2 linked regions of the Marinomonas mediterranea MMB-1 genome follow. The main gene of each other region encodes a partner of the protein of the gene in region 2 in a complex. Links are inferred from orthologs where the notes say so. Each region holds a gene or a part of one and is shown on either strand. Other genes may lie near its edges. The genes, in order: xseB and xseA.

Region 1 (3,285 bases), 790 kb from region 2 along the record:
CATATGCGAGAAAAGTAATTTGAAAGCGCACCAACGGGAGCTGAAATAGACATTTCATTATCGTTTAAAATCACCAGCATATCGGCTTTTACATCGCCTGCATGATTAAGTGCTTCAAACGCCATACCTGCGGACATGGCGCCGTCACCAATCACGGCTACTGCTTTTCTGTTTTTGCCTAATGTTTTGTTGGCAATAGACATGCCCAACGCTGCGCCAATAGAGGTACTGGAATGCCCAACTCCAAACGTATCGTATTCGCTTTCGCCTCGTTTTGGAAAACCCGTTAGGCCGTTTTCCTGACGTATGGTTAATAGCTCTTCTCTACGTCCCGTTAAAATTTTATGAGGGTATGCCTGATGGCCTACATCCCATACGATTCTATCTTCGGGCGTTTCGTAAAGATAATGAAGCGCGACGGTCAGCTCTATTACGCCTAGTCCTGCTCCAAAGTGTCCGCCCGTCTGGCTGACACTATAAAGTAAGTACTCCCTCAACTCGTTTATTAGAGTTGGAAGCGCCTCTTTTGGGAGTGCGCGTAGATCAGATGGTTTGTCTATCTGATCTAACAGGGGGGTAGTAGGGCGACTTGTTGGGAATTCTTCGAACAGCATGGGCACCGAATAAAGTTATAATTTTTTAGAAATGTAATAAGACCGTAAGTATATCAGTGGTTACGACTAATAATATAGCTCGCTAGCTGTATTAACGGTGCCGCTTTATCACCAAAGGGTGAAATAGCTTCTATTGCTTCTTGTTTTAGTGTGTTTGCTTTTTCTCTTGCGCCTTCTAGCCCCAGTAACTTTGGGTAGGTAGGCTTATTCGCTTCGCTATCTGAAAATTGATTTTTCCCTAGCGTTTGCGTATCGCTAGTGATGTCAATAATGTCATCCTGAACCTGAAAAGCGAGTCCAATCGCGCTCGCGTATTTATCCAGTTGAGACAGTATTTTCTGGTCTTCTATACCAACACTCTGCGCACCCATTAAAACACTTGCGCGAATTAAGGCACCTGTTTTGTGCTGGTGCATTTTTTCCAGTGTCTCTAGAGTAATACTCCGGTCAACGTTGTTTAGATCAATCATCTGCCCCGTTACCATGCCAAAGCGGCCGGAGGCGCGGCTTAAGCTTCTGATGAGCCTTAGCTGTCGTGTTTTGCAATCTGCTAGGTTATCAGTATCAATTTCGTTGTAAGAGGCGCTCAGAAGCTCAAAAGCGAAGGTTTGTAATGCATCTCCCGTTAATATCGCCGTCGCTTCATCAAATTGGATATGACAAGTCGGCTTGCCGCGACGTAAGTCGTCATCATCCATAGCGGGCAGATCGTCATGTATTAGGGAGTAGGCGTGGATCGATTCGATTGCCGCAGCAGAAGCATCTGTTAGTCGATTTGACTCTGAAAAGAGTTCAGCGGTAGCGTAAACGAGCATTGGACGAACGCGTTTACCACCGTTAAACAAGCTATAGCGCATTGCTTCATGTAAATAGTCGGCTGCATCGTACTGAGTTAATTGGTCGTTAAGGTAACGATCAACTCGGTCTCGTGAATAGTGTGAAAACTGCTCTAAATTCACTGATTGTCTTCCGGATTAAAGTTTTCTAGTCGCTCACCTTCTTGTTTTTCAACAAGAATTTGAACTTTTTGTTCTGCTTGGGTTAACACTGTTTGGCAATCCTTGCTTAGTTTAACCCCTTTTTCGAATGCTTTGAGAGCGTCTTCAAGAGGGAGCTGGTTGGACTCGAGCTGAGTGACAATACTCTCTAATTCGCTTAAATTATCTTCAAAGTGACGAACACTCGTTTTGCGTGACATGGTACTTTCTCGTTAATGCGTTAAAAAAAGCTGACTTACACCGTGCATTTCCTACAATTTGTAACAGAAATAACACTAATCTTCGAGTTAGATATTCATTTATTACAAATTTATATGTCCATATAAATCAAAAGAAGATAAATTTTATATAATATTGAGTAAACTATTAGGCATTATAGCTTTTTTATTTAGGAGACGTGTGTGGATCTCGCGACGTTAGTTGGGCTGATAGGCTCATTTGTTATCATCTTGCTGGCGATCTTACTAGGTGGCTCCGCAGGTATGTTTGTAGACCCTGCGTCGATATTGATTGTACTGATTGGTTCCACCTTCGTCACATTGATGCAATATCCCCTAGGACAATTCTTGGGAGCAGGTAAAGTTGCTGCTAAGGCTTTTATGTTCAAAAGCGTACCATTAGATGCTTTGATCGATGAAGTTTATGGACTTGCAGATGAGGCTCGAAAAGGTGGACTTCTGTCTTTAGAAGGTAAGGAAGTCAGTCATCCTTTTATGTCGAAAGGGATTCAAATGCTGGTGGATGGTCATGATGGTTCTGTGGTTAAGGGGCAGTTGTCTAAAGACATGAATATGGCGTTCACTCGACATGACAATGGCGCCAAAATCTTTAAAGCGTTAGGGGATGTTGGCCCAGCAATGGGGATGATCGGAACCCTAGTAGGTCTGGTACAGATGCTTGCTAACATGGATGATCCAAAGGCGATTGGGCCAGCGATGGCGGTTGCACTTCTTACCACGCTTTATGGCGCGATGTTGGCTAACATGGTGTGTTTGCCTATTCAGGCGAAGCTTGAAAACCGAGCTAAAGAAGAGCTAATGTGTCAACAGTTGATATTAGATGCATTGCTTGCTATTCAGGCTGGGCAAAACCCTCGAGTTCTTGATGGCTCATTGAAAACCTTTATTCCAGAAAGTAAACGAACTGAGCGAGAATAGCTTTTTATACCTTATTGGCTTGTAGTTTGTGACTGGATTGTAATTGGATAAATATATATGAGTGATGAAGAAGAACAGGATTGTCCCGAGTGTATAGAAGGGCTTCCTGCCTACATGGGAACCTTTGCGGACTTAATGTCACTGCTTATGTGTTTCTTTGTACTCTTGCTATCGTTTGCAGAGATGGATGTTCTTAAATTTAAGCAACTGGCTGGCTCAATGCGTGAGGCCTTTGGTGTCCAAAAGCAAATTGAAGCTCAATCTATCCCAATGGGGACCTCCATTATTGCTCAGGAATTTAGTCCTGGGCGACCAGAGCCGACGCCTATTAATGAAGTGCGTCAAAAGGCGGATGATCGGCCTGAAAATACGCTAGAAGTATTGTGTAAGCCTGATACGGCAGAGCTCAATGAGCAAGAGGGGGCAGGTCAGCCGTCACCTTCAACCTTTGTTGATAAGTCGAAAGCAGATCTCGAGCGTGAAAAGCAAATTCAGCAAACAGAAGAAGATGCGCAG
Region 2 (3,240 bases):
ACAAGCGTCAGGATAAGTTCGCGCTTTATTGATATCAGTAACCGTCATCATACCGCGAAGTTCAAACTTGTCGTTTACCACTAACACTTTTTCAATGCGGTGTTCGTGCAGCATTTTACGCACACGGCCTTGAGAGGCATTCTCTTCTTCAATAGTGACCAAACGCTCTTTTGGCGTCATGATGTCAGCAACCGTTTGATCAAAATCTTTGACAAAACGAACATCTCGACTCGTAACAATCCCAACCAAATCGTTGCCTTCTACAACGGGTACACCAGAAATATTGTGCGCTGATGTCAAGTTCATCAATTCACGAACACTGGCACTTGGATTAATCGTTACCGGATCACGAACGATACCACTTTCGAATTTTTTCACTCGACGGACTTCTGCCGACTGCTCTTCGATGGTAAGGTTTTTATGAATAATACCGATGCCACCTTCTTGCGCTAACGCAATTGCCATACGATGTTCAGTAACCGTATCCATTGCAGCAGAAACAAGTGGGATGTTTAGTTCGATACCTTTTGAGATACGCGTTTTTAGACTAACGTCTTTTGGTAAGACTTCAGAATAGCCTGGGATAAGCAGTACGTCGTCAAACGTTAAAGCTTCTTGAACAATTCGCAACATAGTGGGGAGTTTCCAATGCCAACAGGGTGTTAAGATGGCAAGTAATTCTATCTCAACAGGGACGTTCGGTAAATCAAAACCATGAGTGATTGATGAAAAAATTTACAACTTTGCACACTTCAGAGCCAACTTTCAGCGTATCAGAGCTAAATAGACAGATACAACAGCTTCTAGAGGCAAGTTTGCCTTGGATTCTTGTAGAAGGTGAAATATCGAATTTAGCTCGTCCGGCGTCTGGACACTGGTACTTTTCACTGAAAGATGACAAAGCTCAAATCCGCTGTGCTATGTTTAAAAACCGCAACTCCGCCGTTCGTTTTCGCCCAAAAGACGGCGATCATGTTCGGCTTAGAGCGAAGGTGACTTTCTATGGACCAAAAGGAGATTGCCAACTCACTGTCGAGAGCATGGAGTCGGGTGGAGAAGGAGCATTGCAAGCAGCCTATGACCGACTCAAGGCCAAATTACAGTTAGAAGGGCTGTTTGAGCAAAATCACAAAAAGCCGTTACCAAAACGACCTGAACGGATCGCAATTATCACCTCTCCTGCCGGTGCCGCCATTCGAGATATGATTATCGCTTTTCGACGCCGCTTCCCTCTAACAGAATTAACAATATTGCCCTCTCTCGTTCAGGGTCAAGGTTCTGCGGCCAATTTAACAAAGCAATTAGAGCGAGCTGACAGCAGCGGCCATTTCGATGCCATTATTATTGGTCGGGGCGGCGGCTCCTTAGAAGACCTTTGGAGTTTTAACGATGAGCTTCTCGCGCGTAGCATTTTTCATTGTACAACCCCTATCGTCTCCGCTGTTGGGCATGAGACAGACTTCACGATTGCAGATTTTGTTGCAGACATAAGAGCAGCAACGCCAACCGCCGCCGCAGAATTACTAAGTCCCGAAATCTCAACCTTACTATCGGGTTTAAAGCAATCTGAACTCAAACTAACGAGGCGAATAGAGAGCATCACTCAAACCGCACAGCAAAGGCTAGACTTTCTCTTAAAGCGGATTCGACACCCTAAAGAACGCCTTGATATCCAGCAAGATAAATTACACAACTTAAATCATCGCTTAAAAGAAGGCATCCAAAAACACCTAGATTCGAAACAAGTTCGATTAGAGAAAGATTCGATAAAACTCATGTCCACGTCACCGATGCGCACTATAGTCAAAGAACAAGCGTACATAGAGCAACTCGAAGGGCGCTTAAACAGAGCGCTAAAAAGCACAATGACATCTAAGGCAACAACCTTTACCCGACTCGTTGAACAACTTAACTTAGTGAGCCCTCTAAATACTTTAGCCAGAGGGTATGCGATCGCGACACAAGATAAAAAAGTGATCCGTTCAAAAGATGACATTAGTGTCGGCAGTACCCTCAATATTAAAGTCGAAGACGGCTCTTTCGATTGTCAGGTTACACACATAGACGACATAGAAAAGGCGTTTTAAACTCTACTGGATATAGAAGCATCTCGACACCGAAGGAATTGTAATGACCGATATAAAATTTCTGAGTAAGCTCTCCGCTCTGACTGTTTGTTGTCTGTTAGCCGCGTGCACACAAACTCAATTGACCCCTGCTAGCAATGCTAGCCCAACAGCGGAAAACACCTGTATTCAGGAAGAGTTAAAATCGCCTAACTTACAATTCAACTGCGGTAATCGCATTATTGCCATTACAGTCGACGCTGAAAACTCGTCGCCTCCAGGCATGTTTGATAAAGAAAACGGGCAATGGACTCTAGCCCTGTCATTTGAAGCTAAATCTTCGACAAAACCACCGCTAACATTCGATTTCACAAACGCAAAGTTGACACGGGATGACATTAAAATCGCAGGTCTAGACGTCGACGATAGCATTACCAATACTATAAGAGTTAAAAGCTCAGTCACGGGGACCGAACCTGTTTTTGTGTCTGGTATCAAAGTCTCTACTGAACTAAAACAATTTGAGCTCAATACCATCGAGATAAAGCTTAATTATAACGAACTAACATTAGGCAAGTTTGTCCTTGAAGTGCTTGCTCACTCAGCCATTATTTTAGGCAGCTAGCCCTTAAATAATCTACATTTATAAAAATCTTTGATGGCTATCTAAGCGTTAACGAGCTAAAAGTGTGTTAACGAGCTAAGAGTGCTTCAATATGCTGTTTAAACTGATCAGTTTTTCCCAAAAAGCGGGAAACTTCAATAGAATTTAGAACCCCATCAATTTCTACCCCAACTGTTGGGTAACCTTGACCTTGCAGCTTTCGCAGCCACTCAAGGCTATCGCTTAGGTGACCGGCTAGATCCACTTTAAGGTACTCACCTAAAAATAGATCACGCCTCAAGCCTATTTCTTCTGCGATCTCAGCCAAGTTGTTAATGTCAGACACATATCGACCATCTTGGTAATGAGCATTTTGAATCGCCGCATACATTTGAAGCCCTTTATTCTCAAGTGACTCTGAGACAATAATTGCTCGTATTGGCGGTTCAGAATCCAAAATCAGATCTTCATTTTTAAGCAATTCATGCTGGTAACGATCACCAAATACCAGCCCTGACATCTCCGCAATACGCTTGTCATGAGGCAAAACAAATTGTTGTAATTTCGGCC

What was found.
Region 1: the proteins of xseA (region 2) and xseB are in contact, whole or in part, in a cryo-EM structure (PDB 8TXR), measured with the Escherichia coli proteins. The link is inferred for Marinomonas mediterranea MMB-1 from one-to-one orthologs.

The regions. Positions count from the first base shown.
Region 1 is NC_015276.1:1,128,192-1,131,476, forward strand. Bases 192-3,142 are described here. They hold xseB (exodeoxyribonuclease VII small subunit), read right to left. Parts: upstream 1,813-3,142; coding sequence 1,570-1,812; downstream 192-1,569. Other genes in these bases: dxs (1-deoxy-D-xylulose-5-phosphate synthase), read right to left, coding at 192-614; ispA ((2E,6E)-farnesyl diphosphate synthase), read right to left, coding at 668-1,573; pomA (flagellar motor protein PomA), read left to right, coding at 2,014-2,769; MARME_RS05095 (flagellar motor protein MotB), read left to right, coding at 2,827-3,142. In the rest of the region: more of dxs, read right to left, coding at 1-191; more of MARME_RS05095, read left to right, coding at 3,143-3,285. UniProt on the Escherichia coli protein: Bidirectionally degrades single-stranded DNA into large acid-insoluble oligonucleotides, which are then degraded further into small acid-soluble oligonucleotides.
Region 2 is NC_015276.1:333,497-336,736, reverse strand. The notes cover bases 1-2,906. They hold xseA (exodeoxyribonuclease VII large subunit), read left to right. Parts: upstream 1-725; coding sequence 726-2,087; downstream 2,088-2,906. Other genes in these bases: MARME_RS01625 (DsbA family protein), read right to left, coding at 2,759-2,906; MARME_RS01630 (hypothetical protein), read left to right, coding at 2,131-2,691; guaB (IMP dehydrogenase), read right to left, coding at 1-633. In the rest of the region: more of MARME_RS01625, read right to left, coding at 2,907-3,240. UniProt on the Escherichia coli protein: Bidirectionally degrades single-stranded DNA into large acid-insoluble oligonucleotides, which are then degraded further into small acid-soluble oligonucleotides.